Regions from separate parts of the Carnobacterium viridans genome, predicted to be linked through region 1. Evidence: a T-box and tRNA genes for the amino acid it is inferred to sense, from the RefSeq annotation. Region 1 holds a T-box; the other regions hold tRNA genes.
What was found. A T-box is a leader RNA that pairs with one kind of tRNA and senses whether it is charged. The one in region 1 lies ahead of BLT48_RS13045 (valine--tRNA ligase), so its partner is inferred to be a tRNA-Val.
Positions count from the first base shown of each region.

Region 2: it has a tRNA-Val gene. The T-box ahead of BLT48_RS13045 (valine--tRNA ligase) is inferred to sense a tRNA for this amino acid. The anticodon was not compared.
Region 3: it has a tRNA-Val gene. The T-box ahead of BLT48_RS13045 (valine--tRNA ligase) is inferred to sense a tRNA for this amino acid. The anticodon was not compared.

Region 1 covers NZ_FNJW01000008.1:2,409,332-2,414,921, forward strand. Annotated here, with positions in the region: gene BLT48_RS13035 (redox-sensing transcriptional repressor Rex) at 1-461, shown strand, start outside; gene tpx (thiol peroxidase) at 584-1,075, shown strand; T-box leader at 1,130-1,366, shown strand; gene BLT48_RS13045 (valine--tRNA ligase) at 1,441-4,086, shown strand; gene BLT48_RS13050 (bifunctional folylpolyglutamate synthase/dihydrofolate synthase) at 4,273-5,580, shown strand.
Region 2 covers NZ_FNJW01000008.1:519,009-524,598, forward strand. Annotated here, with positions in the region: gene BLT48_RS03895 (phosphoenolpyruvate carboxykinase (ATP)) at 1-935, opposite strand, end outside; tRNA gene BLT48_RS03900 (tRNA-Leu) at 1,326-1,409, opposite strand; tRNA gene BLT48_RS03905 (tRNA-Cys) at 1,444-1,514, opposite strand; tRNA gene BLT48_RS03910 (tRNA-Gln) at 1,545-1,616, opposite strand; tRNA gene BLT48_RS03915 (tRNA-His) at 1,626-1,698, opposite strand; tRNA gene BLT48_RS03920 (tRNA-Trp) at 1,743-1,816, opposite strand; tRNA gene BLT48_RS03925 (tRNA-Tyr) at 1,848-1,931, opposite strand; tRNA gene BLT48_RS03930 (tRNA-Phe) at 1,938-2,013, opposite strand; tRNA gene BLT48_RS03935 (tRNA-Asp) at 2,048-2,120, opposite strand; tRNA gene BLT48_RS03940 (tRNA-Val) at 2,133-2,205, opposite strand; tRNA gene BLT48_RS03945 (tRNA-Glu) at 2,253-2,324, opposite strand; tRNA gene BLT48_RS03950 (tRNA-Ser) at 2,335-2,423, opposite strand; tRNA gene BLT48_RS03955 (tRNA-Asn) at 2,478-2,551, opposite strand; rRNA gene rrf (5S ribosomal RNA) at 2,564-2,679, opposite strand; rRNA gene BLT48_RS03965 (23S ribosomal RNA) at 2,770-5,590, opposite strand, start outside.
Region 3 covers NZ_FNJW01000008.1:2,083,119-2,088,708, reverse strand. Annotated here, with positions in the region: tRNA gene BLT48_RS11595 (tRNA-Glu) at 18-89, opposite strand; tRNA gene BLT48_RS11590 (tRNA-Ile) at 109-182, opposite strand; tRNA gene BLT48_RS11585 (tRNA-Gly) at 193-263, opposite strand; tRNA gene BLT48_RS11580 (tRNA-Phe) at 273-345, opposite strand; tRNA gene BLT48_RS11575 (tRNA-Asp) at 361-433, opposite strand; tRNA gene BLT48_RS11570 (tRNA-Met) at 472-544, opposite strand; tRNA gene BLT48_RS11565 (tRNA-Ser) at 571-660, opposite strand; tRNA gene BLT48_RS11560 (tRNA-Glu) at 706-777, opposite strand; tRNA gene BLT48_RS11555 (tRNA-Ser) at 803-890, opposite strand; tRNA gene BLT48_RS11550 (tRNA-Ile) at 931-1,004, opposite strand; tRNA gene BLT48_RS11545 (tRNA-Gly) at 1,013-1,083, opposite strand; tRNA gene BLT48_RS11540 (tRNA-Asp) at 1,089-1,161, opposite strand; tRNA gene BLT48_RS11535 (tRNA-Met) at 1,198-1,270, opposite strand; tRNA gene BLT48_RS11530 (tRNA-Ser) at 1,297-1,386, opposite strand; tRNA gene BLT48_RS11525 (tRNA-Ile) at 1,424-1,497, opposite strand; tRNA gene BLT48_RS11520 (tRNA-Met) at 1,519-1,592, opposite strand; tRNA gene BLT48_RS11515 (tRNA-Ala) at 1,631-1,703, opposite strand; tRNA gene BLT48_RS11510 (tRNA-Pro) at 1,714-1,787, opposite strand; tRNA gene BLT48_RS11505 (tRNA-Arg) at 1,818-1,891, opposite strand; tRNA gene BLT48_RS11500 (tRNA-Leu) at 1,895-1,983, opposite strand; tRNA gene BLT48_RS11495 (tRNA-Gly) at 2,034-2,105, opposite strand; tRNA gene BLT48_RS11490 (tRNA-Thr) at 2,112-2,184, opposite strand; tRNA gene BLT48_RS11485 (tRNA-Leu) at 2,220-2,304, opposite strand; tRNA gene BLT48_RS11480 (tRNA-Lys) at 2,346-2,418, opposite strand; tRNA gene BLT48_RS11475 (tRNA-Val) at 2,420-2,495, opposite strand; rRNA gene rrf (5S ribosomal RNA) at 2,523-2,638, opposite strand; rRNA gene BLT48_RS11465 (23S ribosomal RNA) at 2,729-5,590, opposite strand, start outside.

The DNA of each region.
Region 1 (5,590 bases):
AGGTTGTTTATGTAACTGAAGTATTTCGTGAGTTATTAAATGTGAATAATATCATTAATGTAGTGCTTATAGGAGTGGGGAATTTAGGGAAAGCTATTTTAACTAATAATTTCAAGAAAGAAAAAAACATTACGATCAAGTGTGCTTTTGACAGTCAATCGCCTTATTTAGGAAAAGAAATATCAGGTGTACCAATTTTTCCTATGGAAAGAATGAAAGAACTTGTTAGGAAACAACAAATTCAGACAGCTATTTGTGCTGTACCTAGTGAGGTATCACAAGAAGTAGTTGATGATCTAATTGATGCCGGTATCAATTCTATTTTAAATTTTGCTCCTGGAAGAATAAAAGTACCGGATACTATTCAAATGAAATATATCGATTTCTCCAGTGAAATTTTTACAATGGTCTATCAAAACGAAGCACTATATCCTGGAAATCCAATTGAAAAAAATAATTGAAATAAAAAAAATTAGATAAGTTAGAAAACAATAGAATCTGACTATTTGTACGGAAATATTGCTTTAAAAAATGATTATTCGTATACTGTTCTAAGATAAGTCTTAGAATAGGAGTGTTTAATATGGAAATTACTAGAAAAGGTACACCACATAAACTAAGAGGTATTCAAACAAAGGTTGGAGATAAAGCGCCTGAATTTAATATTAAAAACTTAGTGGATGAAACAGTTGGATTAAACGAATTTTCCGGAAAAGTTGTTTTAATCAGTGTCATTCCAGATATTGATACACGAGTATGTGCTTTACAAGCAAAAGAATTCAATAAAATCGCCAGCGAATTAGAGGGTGTGCAATTGATCACTATTTCAAATAACACCAAAGAAGAACAAGCTGAATGGTGTGCTGGAAAAGACATTTCAATGGAAATGTTGCATGATAGTGAATTAAGTTTTGGTAACGCGTATGGTTTAGTAATGGAAGATCTTGATCGATTAGCACGCTCAGTATTTGTTGTTAACCCAAGAGGTGAAATCACGTATCAAGAAATCGTTCCTGAAATGTCTAGTGAACCTGACTATGATAAAGCGATCAAAGCAGCTAGAGCAGCACGTTAATGAAATCCATAAGATGTATTGAAAAATAACTTTTTTAATGCTACTATGTAAAAATAAAAGGCAATGAACAAGAAGAGTAATTTTATTTGCTGACTGATAGAGAAAAGAACGAATGCTGGGAGTTCTTAGTCGTGATAAAATGAAGGTAGCTTGGGAGCTGACAAGGTGAATATACAGTAACTTTGTTCGGAGTAACGATCCGTTAAAATTGGAACTAAGAGGTGTACTTTTGAAATTAGTAAAAGTACGCAATATAGGTGGTACCGCGAGTGAACAGCATTCGTCCTAATAATAATTTATTATTAGGACGGGTGCTTTTTTTGTTTGTATAAATCGTTTAATTAAAATTGTAAAGGAGAGATAGAATGACTGATGAATTGAAAATGTCTACTAAATACCAACCAAATGAAGTAGAAGCTGGTCGTTATGAAAAATGGGTAGAAAAAGGGCTATTTAAGCCAAGTGGAGATAAGACAAAAGAGGCTTACTCTGTCGTTATTCCTCCTCCAAACGTAACAGGGAAATTGCATTTAGGTCATGCATGGGATACAACCTTACAAGATATTATTGTTAGACAAAAAAGAATGCAAGGCTTTGACACTTTATGGTTGCCAGGTATGGATCATGCAGGGATTGCAACCCAAGCAAAAGTAGAAGCTAAATTAGCTGAAAATGGTATTTCACGCTACGATTTAGGACGTGAAAAGTTTATTGATACTGTCTGGGATTGGAAAGAAGAATACGCTAGTGTGATTCGTGAACAATGGGCAAAAGTTGGTATTTCAGTTGACTATAGCCGTGAACGTTTTACATTAGATGACGGATTATCTGAAGCGGTTCGTAAAGTATTTGTAACGATGTACGATAAAAAACTAATTTACCGTGGAGAATATATCATCAACTGGGATCCAAAAGCTAAAACAGCTTTATCAGATATTGAGGTTATTCACCAAGATGTTGAAGGTGCCTTTTATCATATGAGTTATCCTTTAACAGATGGTAGCGGAGTAGTAGAAATTGCGACAACGCGACCTGAGACGATGCTAGGAGACACAGCAATTGCGGTTCATCCAGACGATGAGCGCTACCAACAATTGATCGGTAAGACCGTTCTCTTGCCTTTAATGAATCGTGAAATCCCAATTATAGTAGATGATTATGTTGAAATGGATTTTGGTACAGGTGTTGTGAAAATCACTCCTGCTCATGATCCGAATGACTTTGAAGTTGGGAAACGTCACAATTTGCCACAAATTAATGTGATGAATGATGATGGTTCAATGAATGAATTGGCTGGCAAGTATGAATCGATGGATCGTTTTGAAGCTCGTAAAGCCGTGGTAAAAGATTTAGAAGCTGAAGGACGAATGATCAAAATCGAAAAAGTGGTTCACAGTGTTGGTCATTCAGAACGCACAGGAGTTGTAGTAGAACCAAGGTTATCTACGCAATGGTTTGTAAATATGGCACCACTAGCTAAAGAAGCAATCGAAAGCCAAGGAACAGAAGAGAAAGTTAATTTTGTGCCAGAGCGTTTCGAAAATACCTATATGCGTTGGATGGAAAATGTTCACGATTGGGTAATCTCACGCCAATTGTGGTGGGGTCACCGTATTCCTGCTTGGTACCATAAAACAAGTGGTGAGTTATATGTAGGAATGGAAGCACCTGAAGATAATGAAAATTGGGTACAAGATCCAGATGTTTTGGATACGTGGTTTAGTTCAGCTTTATGGCCGTTTTCTACAATGGGATGGCCCGATGAAGATTCTGAAGATTTCAATCGTTATTTCCCTACCAATACTTTGGTAACAGGATACGACATTATTTTCTTCTGGGTTAGCCGCATGATGTTCCAAAGTTTAGAATTTACTGGAAAACGACCATTTAATAATGTATTGATTCATGGTCTTATCCGTGATACAGATGGCCGTAAAATGAGTAAATCACTAGGCAATGGGATCGATCCTATGGATGTGATTGAAAAGTATGGAGCGGATGCACTGCGTTGGTTCTTGTCTAATGGTTCTGCTCCAGGGCAAGATGTTCGTTTTAGTTATGACAAAATGGATGCTGCATGGAACTTTATCAATAAGATATGGAATGCTAGCCGCTTTGCATTGATGAATATGGAAAACTTTACTGTCGATCAAATTGATTTAATAGGTGAAAAAACAGTTGCTGACCGCTGGATCTTAACCAAATTAAATGAAACCATTGAAAAAGTAACCGACTTATTCGAGCGTTTTGAATTTGGTGAAGCGGGTCGCCACTTGTATCACTTTATTTGGGATGATTTTTGTGACTGGTACATCGAAATGAGTAAGGAAGTATTATTTGGAGAAGATGAAAAAGCAAAACAAACGACTAGAAGTATTTTAGCTTATGTATTGGATCAGACGTTACGTCTGTTACACCCAATCATGCCATTTGTTACTGAAGAGATTTGGGAAAATATTCCTCACGAAGGAGAATCCTTAGTGGTAGCAGAATACCCAGTTGTTCATCCAGAACTTTCTGATGAAGCAGCGACTAAAGGGATGGATGTACTGATGGAATTGATTCGTTCGGTTCGTAATATCCGTTCTGAGGTAAATACACCATTATCTAAAAAAATTGAGATATTGATCAAAACAAACGATCAAACAATCGAACAATTCTTGAAAGATAATACTTCTTATATTGAACGCTTCTGTAATCCTGAAACATTGACAATCTCAAGTGATGTAGAAGCTCCCGAAACAGCTATGTCAGCTGTAATCACAGGTGCTGAAATTTACTTGCCTCTAGCTGGATTGATCAATTTAGAAGAAGAAATCGCTCGTTTAGAAAAAGAATTGGATAAATGGAACAAAGAAGTGAAACGTGTAGAAGGAAAATTAGCGAATAAAAAATTCGTAGATAATGCTCCTGATGCAGTAGTTGAAGCTGAAAAAGCAAAACAAGGCGATTACCTTGAAAAACATGCTGCAGTAAATGAACGTATAAAAGTACTGAAAAATCAACTTTAATCAGTAACCTATTATAAATAAAACGAGTAAAAACTAGGATCGCTCTTAGCTTTTTACTCGTTTTATTGTTCTTTTGAGAAGGAATTATAGTAAAGGATGGAATGAATGGCGATATTTTAATGGTTGAAATGAACAGGGTAGTTTATAATTAACTAGGTATGGAATATAAATAAGTGGAGGTAAGTCATGTTCACTAAGTATGAAGAAGCATTGAACTGGATTCATGCAACAAGAACTTTTGGTGAAAAGCCAGGATTAAAGCGTATGGAATGGATGTTAGGTAAGTTAGGTCATCCAGAAAAAAAATTTAAATCGATTCATATAGCAGGCACCAATGGTAAAGGCTCTACATTGGCTTTCTTGAGGAATATGTTGGAAGCAAATGGACAAATAGTTGGGACGTTCACTTCACCATATATTGAAATGTTTAACGAACGAGTGAGCGTCAATGGTGAACCACTGTCTGATGATGAGATTTTGCGTTTAGCAAATACTGTCTATCCTCTTACAGAAGAATTAAAAAAGATAGACCTAGGCGGACCAAGTGAATTTGAAATTATTACAATGATGATGTTGATTTATTTTGGTGAAGGACATGCAGATGTAGTACTAATTGAAGTGGGGATAGGTGGGTTGTATGATTCGACAAATGTTATTAACCCAGTAGTCTCAGTTATTACAACGATAGGAATGGATCACATGAATTTGCTTGGAGAGACATTGTCTGAGATTGCTTTGAATAAGGCAGGTATTATTAAGACAGCTATTCCTGTTGTAACCGGGAAAATTGGAAAAGAAGCTTTAGAAGTAATCGAACAGAAAGCAGCTGATCAAGATAGCCTTATAATGAAATATAATAAAGATTTTTTTGTTACAAAATGGCAGACCCTTCCTACTTGGGGGGAGCAATTCGTATTTGAAGATGATTTTATGCGACTTAGTCCTATCCAAATAGAAATGTTGGGAAGGCATCAAGTAGAAAATGCAGCAGTAGCAATTGAAGCATTAAGAGTTTACAGTCATGAAACAGGTCTAGCTGTGAATCATGAAAAAATACGAAGTGGTCTAAAAAATACTTTTTGGCCTGGAAGAATGGAAAAAATAAACGATCAACCGCTGCTGATTTTAGATGGTGCTCATAATGAACATGCAATAAAGACATTAGTTGAAACGATTAAAAAAAACTTTGCTCAACAAGAGGTCTCTATCATTATGGCAGCTATGCGGGATAAAGACATTCAGGGGATGGCAGATCAATTGCAATCTATACCGAATTGCCGTTTGATTCTGACGAGTTTCAACTATCCTAGAGCTGCTGGAATCGATGACTTAAACAAACTAATGCTAAAGAACGGAACAGTAATCGAACATTGGCAAGAAGCATTGGTAGAGTCTCTTAATGAAATGGATGAAAATGGTGTAGTGATTGTAACAGGATCTTTGTATTTTGTTTCTGAAGTGAGAGCATACATTAAAGTAGCAAATAAGAAATAAAAATTTGGAG
Region 2 (5,590 bases), 1.9 Mb from region 1:
TGATCTGAAGGGTAATCTTGTGTTTTATCAAAATAAGCAGGTTCTAGTGCAATAGATAAACCATTCTTTAAGGAAATAATGAAGGCATCATCATGCAAAACTTCCACTTTATATTTATGTTCATGTTTCGCATGTGTTAATGTAGACTTCCCTGATCCGGATAGTCCAAAAAATGCTGACACATAGTTTTTTCCATTCGTTAAAGTGAATTTTTTTTGACCACCATGACATGCAACGTACCCTAAACGGTGAGCTGTGCCCCAAGCAAGTGTTAACGTTGCTTTCTTTAACTCTCCAAAATAATTCATACCTAAAATGACTGCTGTGTTATGCTCTGAATCAAAATAAGCCAGACCCATTGGATAATCCGGATGATGCCATTCTGGATCTTGATAAATAAAGATATCGCCTTCATTTATTGGTCTTGATTCTAGATACATTTCGTCATACAATTCATTACAAATTTGGAAATTTAATAACCAAGAGTATAAGTTATTTTCTTGGCCAACAGGCACACTCAAATGAGCTTTCACCATAAATTCAGGATCTAAACCAACGTAAGCCGTTCCTTTATAGCGCTTGTTATTTTCACCTTGATAAATAGCTTCCCGAATGATTGGAGCCAATTTAGCATCTTCTTCAGAATTTTCTCCCAAAATACGTTTTGCTGCTGCAGTACGACCTACCACTGCTCCACCATTTTCAACCAGAACTTTTGCTCCAAATGGCAAGCCTAATTTTTCTGGATGCTTAACTAATAAATCAGTGACGACAGTATGCATTGATTCTTTAGCCAGTAAGTATGCTTCTTCAATCGTTTCTATTTCATTAATATTATTCCCATACATCGTTGTCTCTACTACCGCACGCAATGGCGAAAATAGAGGGTTGTTTTTTCTAATTTCAGCTTTTGAGAAAGTAGATCTTGTTGACATATTATCCTCTCCTTTTAGGCAATAAATTTGAACGAACATCTACATAAAATCAATAGAATATACTTAAATTAGTAAGCGGTTACATATAAAGAAAACATTTGATATTTACACCACCATCATAACAGATAGCACAAAAATAATGAATAAAGTATCCTTATATTACAAAAATAGGTTGAATCTCCATACCTTCAAAAGTATTAGGGATATTGAATTTGGGCTCTATACTTTTTAATATTGATAGCTTAGTTAAATTAATGGCACGAAATTATTGGTGGAATAGATTTGCTTGTAGCCATGCAAATGATTCCATGGCTACAAGCAAGCTGACGAAGAGTCTATTCAAACAGAAAAAGAGCCCCAAGAACAAGATGTTCTTGGGGCTCTTTAGTATACCGGCGGCCGGAATCGAACCGGCACGCCCTCGCGGGCACAGGATTTTGAGTCCAGCGCGTCTACCAGTTCCGCCACGCCGGCATATGGACTGCTCTTTTTCATCTTTTCTGATGTAAGGCGGTAACCGGATTTGAACCGGTGATGAAGGTTTTGCAGACCTCTGCCTTACCACTTGGCTATACCGCCATCTTTTTAGTTGAATACTATTCAATTAAACTGGGCTAGCTGGATTCGAACCAACGCATGAGGGAGTCAAAGTCCCTTGCCTTACCGCTTGGCTATAGCCCATAAAAAAAAGGCGACTGATGGGGTTCGAACCCACGCATGCCGGAACCACAATCCGGTGTGTTAACCACTTCACCACAATCGCCATGGTAATAATCCTATTCTTTTTTGCCAATCTTATTCTAAAAATGGCAGGGGTAGTAGGAATTGAACCCACACTGATGGTTTTGGAGACCATAGTTCTACCTTTAAACTATACCCCTATCGGATAAAAGGGTGTTGATTTTAAAAAAATGGTGGAGGGGGGCAGATTCGAACTGCCGAACCCGAAGGAGCGGATTTACAGTCCGCCGCGTTTAGCCACTTCGCTACCCCTCCATATAATGGTGGCCTGGGACAGAATCGAACTGCCGACACCTTGAGCTTCAATCAAGTGCTCTACCAACTGAGCTACCAGGCCATCTTAAAGATGGTTTATTTTATTCGTAAACCAACGGTCTCGACGGGAATCGAACCCGCGATCTTCTGCGTGACAGGCAGACATGTTAACCCCTACACCACGAGACCTTTTTGTAACAATGGAGGTTGACGGGATCGAACCGCCGACCCTCTGCTTGTAAGGCAGATGCTCTCCCAGCTGAGCTAAACCTCCGAGTGTGAATCCTTACTGCATTCCTTAACCAGTAACGATGTTACTGATGACCCGTACGGGAATCGAACCCGTGATACCGCCGTGAAAGGGCGGTGTCTTAACCGCTTGACCAACGGGCCGTTTTTTGAACGGAGAGTAAGGGATTCGAACCCTTGAGACAGCGTTCACCGCCTACATGATTTCCAATCATGCTCCTTCGGCCGCTCGGACAACTCTCCAGATTCGGTTCACCAAAACTATTCACGTTTTAGTTACATAGTTTGACTATGGAACTCCGCAAGTAGGACTCGAACCTACGACATCATGATTAACAGTCATGCGCTACTACCAACTGAGCTATTGCGGAATAATTGATTCTGCGTGGCAACGTCCTACTCTCACAAAGGGAAACCCTTCACTACCATCGGCGCTAAGAAGCTTAACTTCTGTGTTCGGCATGGGAACAGGTGTGACCTTCTTGCCCTCATCACCACACAATGTCAATCGAAAGTCCGTTGGACTCTCAAAACTGGATAAAGTCTAAAGTGTCTTTCGTTTGCTTACCTTCGTACACCGGGTATTGCTTTGGTTAAGTCCTCGACCGATTAGTATTGGTCCGCTCCGTATATCGCTATACTTCCACTTCCAACCTATCTACCTGATCATCTCTCAGGGGTCTTACTCACTTACGTGATGGGAAATCTCATCTTGAGGGGGGCTTCACGCTTAGATGCTTTCAGCGTTTATCCCGTCCACACATAGCTACCCAGCAATGCCCTTGGCAGAACAACTGGTACACCAGAGGTGTGTCCATCCCGGTCCTCTCGTACTAAGGACAGCTCCTCTCAAATTTCCTACGCCCGCGACGGATAGGGACCGAACTGTCTCACGACGTTCTGAACCCAGCTCGCGTACCGCTTTAATGGGCGAACAGCCCAACCCTTGGGACCGACTACAGCCCCAGGATGCGATGAGCCGACATCGAGGTGCCAAACCTCCCCGTCGATGTGGACTCTTGGGGGAGATAAGCCTGTTATCCCCAGGGTAGCTTTTATCCGTTGAGCGATGGCCCTTCCATGCGGAACCACCGGATCACTAAGCCCGACTTTCGTCCCTGCTCGACTTGTAGGTCTCGCAGTCAAGCTCCCTTATGCCTTTACACTCTGCGAATGATTTCCAACCATTCTGAGGGAACCTTTGGGCGCCTCCGTTACACTTTAGGAGGCGACCGCCCCAGTCAAACTGCCCGTCAGACACTGTCTCCCAGCCCGATAAGGGCTGTGGGTTAGAGTGGTCATACAGCAAGGGTAGTATCCCACCAACGCCTCCACCAAGACTGGCGTCCTGGCTTCAATGGCTCCTACCTATCCTGTACAAGCTGTACAAACACTCAATATCAAACTGCAGTAAAGCTCCATGGGGTCTTTCCGTCCTGTCGCGGGTAACCTGCATCTTCACAGGTACTATAATTTCACCGAGTCTCTCGTTGAGACAGTGCCCAGATCGTTACGCCTTTCGTGCGGGTCGGAACTTACCCGACAAGGAATTTCGCTACCTTAGGACCGTTATAGTTACGGCCGCCGTTTACTGGGGCTTCAATTCTGAGCTTCGCCCGAGAGCTAACCCATCCTCTTAACCTTCCAGCACCGGGCAGGCGTCAGCCCCTATACGTCATCTTACGATTTTGCAGAGACCTGTGTTTTTGATAAACAGTCGCCTGGGCCTATTCACTGCGGCTGACCAATTGGTCAGCACCCCTTCTCCCGAAGTTACGGGGTCATTTTGCCGAGTTCCTTAACGAGAGTTCTCTCGCACACCTTAGGATTCTCTCCTCGACTACCTGTGTCGGTTTGCGGTACGGGCAGTTGGTTTCTAACTAGAAGCTTTTCTTGACAGTGTGACATCGGGAACTTCGGTACTTAATTTCCCTCCCCATCACAACTTGTTCTTAAAGAAGCAAGCATTTGACTCACTTCAAAACTTGTTGCTTGGACGCGCATATCCAACAGCGCGTATTCCTTAGCCTACTGTGTCCCTCCATTGTTCAAACAAAACCAACTGGTACAGGAATCTCAACCTGTTGTCCATCGTCTACGCCATTCGGCCTCGACTTAGGCCCCGACTAACCCTGGGAGGACGAGCCTTCCCCAGGAAACCTTAGTCATTCGGTGGACGGGATTCTCACCCGTCTTTCGCTACTCATACCGGCATTCTCACTTCTAAGCGCTCCACTAGTCCTCACGATCTAGCTTCAACGCCCTTAGAACGCTCTCCTACCATAGAACCAATGGTTCTATCCACAGCTTCGGTGTTATGTTTAGCCCCGGTAAATTTTCGGCGCAGGGTCACTCGACTAGTGAGCTATTACGCACTCTTTAAATGATGGCTGCTTCTGAGCCAACATCCTAGTTGTCTAAGCAACTCCACATCCTTTTCCACTTAACATAAACTTTGGGACCTTAGCTGGTGGTCTGGGCTGTTTCCCTTTCGACTACGGATCTTATCACTCGCAGTCTGACTCCCGGATATAAATCAATGGCATTCGGAGTTTATCTGAATTCGGTAACCCGAGAAGGGCCCCTAGTCCAAACAGTTGCTCTACCTCCATGATTCTAATTCCGAGGCTAGCCCTAAAGCTATTTCGGAGAGAACCAGCTATCTCCAAGTTCGATTGGAATTTCTCCGCTACCCACACCTCATCCCCGCATTTTTCAACATACGTGGGTTCGGTCCTCCAGTGCGTATTACCGCACCTTCAACCTGGACATGGGTAGATCACTTGGTTTCGGGTCTACGACCACATACTCATTCGCCCTATTCAGACTCGCTTTCGCTGCGGCTCCGTCTCATCAACTTAACCTCGCATGGGATCGTAACTCGCCGGTTCATTCTACAAAAGGCACGCTATCACCCATTAACGGGCTTTAACTATTTGTAGGCACACGGTTTCAGGGGCTATTTCACTCCTCTTCCGAGGTTCTTTTCACCTTTCCCTCACGGTACTGGTTCACTATCGGTCACTAGGGAGTATTTAGCCTTGGGAGATGGTCCTCCCGGATTCCGACGGAATTTCTCGTGTTCCGCCGTACTCAGGATACTGATCAGAGTGAAATTGGTTTCGATTACAGGGCTTTTACCTTCTTCGGCAGACCTTTCCAGGTCGCTTCTTCTACCAATCTCATTTATGACTCTATGTGTTCAGTCCTACAACCCCAGAAAGCAAGCTTTCTGGTTTGGGCTATTCCCGTTTCGCTCGCCGCTACTCAGGGAATCGATTTTTCTTTCTCTTCCTGCAGGTACTTAGATGTTTCAGTTCTCTGCGTCTACCTCTACTGACCTATGTATTCAGTCAGCAGTAACATCCTATCAAAGATGCTGGGTTCCCCCATTCGGAAATCTTTGGATC
Region 3 (5,590 bases), 330 kb from region 1:
TATTCGGCTTATTTTTATGACCCGTACGGGAATCGAACCCGTGATACCGCCGTGAAAGGGCGGTGTCTTAACCGCTTGACCAACGGGCCGTTCTAAATTGTAGTACAATGGGCCTAAATGGACTCGAACCATCGACCTCACGCTTATCAGGCGTGCGCTCTAACCAGCTGAGCTATAGGCCCAAAAAAAAAAAGCGGGTGACGAGAATCGAACTCGCATCAACAGCTTGGAAGGCTGTGGTTTTACCACTAAACTACACCCGCATTAAAAAGTGGCCTGGGACAGAATCGAACTGCCGACACCTTGAGCTTCAATCAAGTGCTCTACCAACTGAGCTACCAGGCCAAGTATTAAATTAAACGGTCTCGACGGGAATCGAACCCGCGATCTTCTGCGTGACAGGCAGACATGTTAACCCCTACACCACGAGACCAATTTTGCATTTAAAATTATCTTTTTTAAAAAGATAAATTGCGGGGACAGGACTTGAACCTGTGACCTTCGGGTTATGAGCCCGACGAGCTGCCAACTGCTCCACCCCGCGATAATATAAATGAATCATTTTAAAAAAGGAGGATAAGAGATTCGAACTCTTGCGTGCTTTTACACACCTGACGGTTTTCAAGACCGTTCCCTTCAGCCGGACTTGGGTAATCCTCCATAAGACTGATAAGATGATGCTATTAAATTAAACAAAATTGTTTATGACCCGTACGGGAATCGAACCCGTGATACCGCCGTGAAAGGGCGGTGTCTTAACCGCTTGACCAACGGGCCTTGAAAACTAACAATAATAAAAATACGGAGAAGGAGGGATTTGAACCCTCGCGCCGCGTTAACGACCTACACCCTTAGCAGGGGCGCCTCTTCAGCCACTTGAGTACTTCCCCAAAACAACTAAAATAATTATTGATTTATAAAATTATTCAATGGGCCTAAATGGACTCGAACCATCGACCTCACGCTTATCAGGCGTGCGCTCTAACCAGCTGAGCTATAGGCCCATAAAAAAAGCGAGTGACGAGAATCGAACTCGCATCAACAGCTTGGAAGGCTGTGGTTTTACCACTAAACTACACTCGCAAAAACGGTCTCGACGGGAATCGAACCCGCGATCTTCTGCGTGACAGGCAGACATGTTAACCCCTACACCACGAGACCTTTACTTTTAAAACTACCTTTTTTTCAAAAGATAAATTGCGGGGACAGGACTTGAACCTGTGACCTTCGGGTTATGAGCCCGACGAGCTGCCAACTGCTCCACCCCGCGATAATATAAATGAATCATTTTAAAAAAGGAGGATAAGGGATTCGAACCCTTGCGTGCTTTTACACACCTGACGGTTTTCAAGACCGTTCCCTTCAGCCGGACTTGGGTAATCCTCCATAATGATACAAGGTTACTTTAATCTTAACCGATTAATGGACCTTGTAGGACTCGAACCTACGACCGGACGGTTATGAGCCGTCTGCTCTAACCAACTGAGCTAAAGGTCCAAGATCTTTAAAAAATAATAATAGCGGCGAAGGGGATCGAACCCCCGACCTCCCGGGTATGAACCGGACGCTCTAGCCAGCTGAGCTACACCGCCATAATAATAAGGTAATAAAGATGAAATTTTATAAAAAGTGGAGCCTAGCGGGATCGAACCGCTGACCTCCTGCGTGCAAGGCAGGCGCTCTCCCAGCTGAGCTAAGGCCCCAAAATTTCAATCGGGAAGACAGGATTCGAACCTGCGACCCCTTGGTCCCAAACCAAGTGCTCTACCAAGCTGAGCTACTTCCCGTTACTGAGTTATTCTTTTTTTCAAAAGAAATGCACCCAAGAGGACTTGAACCTCTAACCCCTTGATTCGTAGTCAAGTACTCTATCCAATTGAGCTATGGGTGCAAATGGTGCCGAGGGCCGGAATCGAACCGGCACGGTGATCACTCACCGCAGGATTTTAAGTCCTGTGCGTCTACCTGTTCCGCCACCCCGGCATTAGAACAGCTTTTCATTCTTACGAATGACCTCACTAGTTGAACTAGTAAGCGAAAGACGGGATTCGAACCCGCGACCCCCACCTTGGCAAGGTGATGTTCTACCACTGAACTACTTTCGCAAAAAATGCCGGCTAAAGGAGTTGAACCCTCGACCCTCTGATTACAAATCAGATGCTCTACCAACTGAGCTAAGCCGGCTAAAGTGGTACTTCACTAATCATTCAACTAAAAAATGGTGCGGGTGAAGGGACTTGAACCCCCACGTCTCTCGACGCTAGATCCTAAATCTAGTGCGTCTGCCAATTCCGCCACACCCGCATAAAGTCTGGCATAACTAACCTTACTTGAATGATTAGTTATGAGTCATGCAGGATTCGAACCTGCGACCCTCTGATTAAAAGTCAGATGCTCTACCAACTGAGCTAATGACTCATGGTGGAGGTTGACGGGATCGAACCGCCGACCCTCTGCTTGTAAGGCAGATGCTCTCCCAGCTGAGCTAAACCTCCATGGGAAATAAAATTTTAATTGAATCTGCGTGGCAACGTCCTACTCTCACAAAGGGAAACCCTTCACTACCATCGGCGCTAAGAAGCTTAACTTCTGTGTTCGGCATGGGAACAGGTGTGACCTTCTTGCCCTCATCACCACACAATTTCAATCGAAAGTCCGTTGGACTCTCAAAACTGGATAAAGTCTAAAGTGTGTTTCGTTTGCTTACCTTCGTACACCGGGTCTTGCTTTGGTTAAGTCCTCGACCGATTAGTATTGGTCCGCTCCGTATATCGCTATACTTCCACTTCCAACCTATCTACCTGATCATCTCTCAGGGGTCTTACTCACTTACGTGATGGGAAATCTCATCTTGAGGGGGGCTTCACGCTTAGATGCTTTCAGCGTTTATCCCGTCCACACATAGCTACCCAGCAATGCCCTTGGCAGAACAACTGGTACACCAGAGGTGTGTCCATCCCGGTCCTCTCGTACTAAGGACAGCTCCTCTCAAATTTCCTACGCCCGCGACGGATAGGGACCGAACTGTCTCACGACGTTCTGAACCCAGCTCGCGTACCGCTTTAATGGGCGAACAGCCCAACCCTTGGGACCGACTACAGCCCCAGGATGCGATGAGCCGACATCGAGGTGCCAAACCTCCCCGTCGATGTGGACTCTTGGGGGAGATAAGCCTGTTATCCCCAGGGTAGCTTTTATCCGTTGAGCGATGGCCCTTCCATGCGGAACCACCGGATCACTAAGCCCGACTTTCGTCCCTGCTCGACTTGTAGGTCTCGCAGTCAAGCTCCCTTATGCCTTTACACTCTGCGAATGATTTCCAACCATTCTGAGGGAACCTTTGGGCGCCTCCGTTACACTTTAGGAGGCGACCGCCCCAGTCAAACTGCCCGTCAGACACTGTCTCCCAGCCCGATAAGGGCTGTGGGTTAGAGTGGTCATACAGCAAGGGTAGTATCCCACCAACGCCTCCACCAAGACTGGCGTCCTGGCTTCAATGGCTCCTACCTATCCTGTACAAGCTGTACAAACACTCAATATCAAACTGCAGTAAAGCTCCATGGGGTCTTTCCGTCCTGTCGCGGGTAACCTGCATCTTCACAGGTACTATAATTTCACCGAGTCTCTCGTTGAGACAGTGCCCAGATCGTTACGCCTTTCGTGCGGGTCGGAACTTACCCGACAAGGAATTTCGCTACCTTAGGACCGTTATAGTTACGGCCGCCGTTTACTGGGGCTTCAATTCTGAGCTTCGCCCGAGAGCTAACCCATCCTCTTAACCTTCCAGCACCGGGCAGGCGTCAGCCCCTATACGTCATCTTACGATTTTGCAGAGACCTGTGTTTTTGATAAACAGTCGCCTGGGCCTATTCACTGCGGCTGACCAATTGGTCAGCACCCCTTCTCCCGAAGTTACGGGGTCATTTTGCCGAGTTCCTTAACGAGAGTTCTCTCGCACACCTTAGGATTCTCTCCTCGACTACCTGTGTCGGTTTGCGGTACGGGCAGTTGGTTTCTAACTAGAAGCTTTTCTTGACAGTGTGACATCGGGAACTTCGGTACTTAATTTCCCTCCCCATCACAACTTGTTCTTAAAGAAGCAAGCATTTGACTCACTTCAAAACTTGTTGCTTGGACGCGCATATCCAACAGCGCGTATTCCTTAGCCTACTGTGTCCCTCCATTGTTCAAACAAAACCAACTGGTACAGGAATCTCAACCTGTTGTCCATCGTCTACGCCATTCGGCCTCGACTTAGGTCCCGACTAACCCTGGGAGGACGAGCCTTCCCCAGGAAACCTTAGTCATTCGGTGGACGGGATTCTCACCCGTCTTTCGCTACTCATACCGGCATTCTCACTTCTAAGCGCTCCACTAGTCCTCACGATCTAGCTTCAACGCCCTTAGAACGCTCTCCTACCATAGAACCAATGGTTCTATCCACAGCTTCGGTGTTATGTTTAGCCCCGGTAAATTTTCGGCGCAGGGTCACTCGACTAGTGAGCTATTACGCACTCTTTAAATGATGGCTGCTTCTGAGCCAACATCCTAGTTGTCTAAGCAACTCCACATCCTTTTCCACTTAACATAAACTTTGGGACCTTAGCTGGTGGTCTGGGCTGTTTCCCTTTCGACTACGGATCTTATCACTCGCAGTCTGACTCCCGGATATAAATCAATGGCATTCGGAGTTTATCTGAATTCGGTAACCCGAGAAGGGCCCCTAGTCCAAACAGTTGCTCTACCTCCATGATTCTAATTCCGAGGCTAGCCCTAAAGCTATTTCGGAGAGAACCAGCTATCTCCAAGTTCGATTGGAATTTCTCCGCTACCCACACCTCATCCCCGCATTTTTCAACATACGTGGGTTCGGTCCTCCAGTGCGTATTACCGCACCTTCAACCTGGACATGGGTAGATCACTTGGTTTCGGGTCTACGACCACATACTCATTCGCCCTATTCAGACTCGCTTTCGCTGCGGCTCCGTCTCATCAACTTAACCTCGCATGGGATCGTAACTCGCCGGTTCATTCTACAAAAGGCACGCTATCACCCATTAACGGGCTTTAACTATTTGTAGGCACACGGTTTCAGGGGCTATTTCACTCCTCTTCCGAGGTTCTTTTCACCTTTCCCTCACGGTACTGGTTCACTATCGGTCACTAGGGAGTATTTAGCCTTGGGAGATGGTCCTCCCGGATTCCGACGGAATTTCTCGTGTTCCGCCGTACTCAGGATACTGATCAGAGTGAAATAGGTTTCGATTACAGGGCTTTTACCTTCTTCGGCAGACCTTTCCAGGTCGCTTCTTCTACCTACTTCATTTATGACTCTATGTGTTCAGTCCTACAACCCCAGAAAGCAAGCTTTCTGGTTTGGGCTATTCCCGTTTCGCTCGCCGCTACTCAGGGAATCGATTTTTCTTTCTCTTCCTGCAGGTACTTAGATGTTTCAGTTCTCTGCGTCTACCTCTACTGACCTATGTATTCAGTCAGCAGTAACATCCTATCAAAGATGCTGGGTTCCCCCATTCGGAAATCTTTGGATCAAAGCTCACTTACAGCTCCCCAAAGCATATCGGCGTTAGTC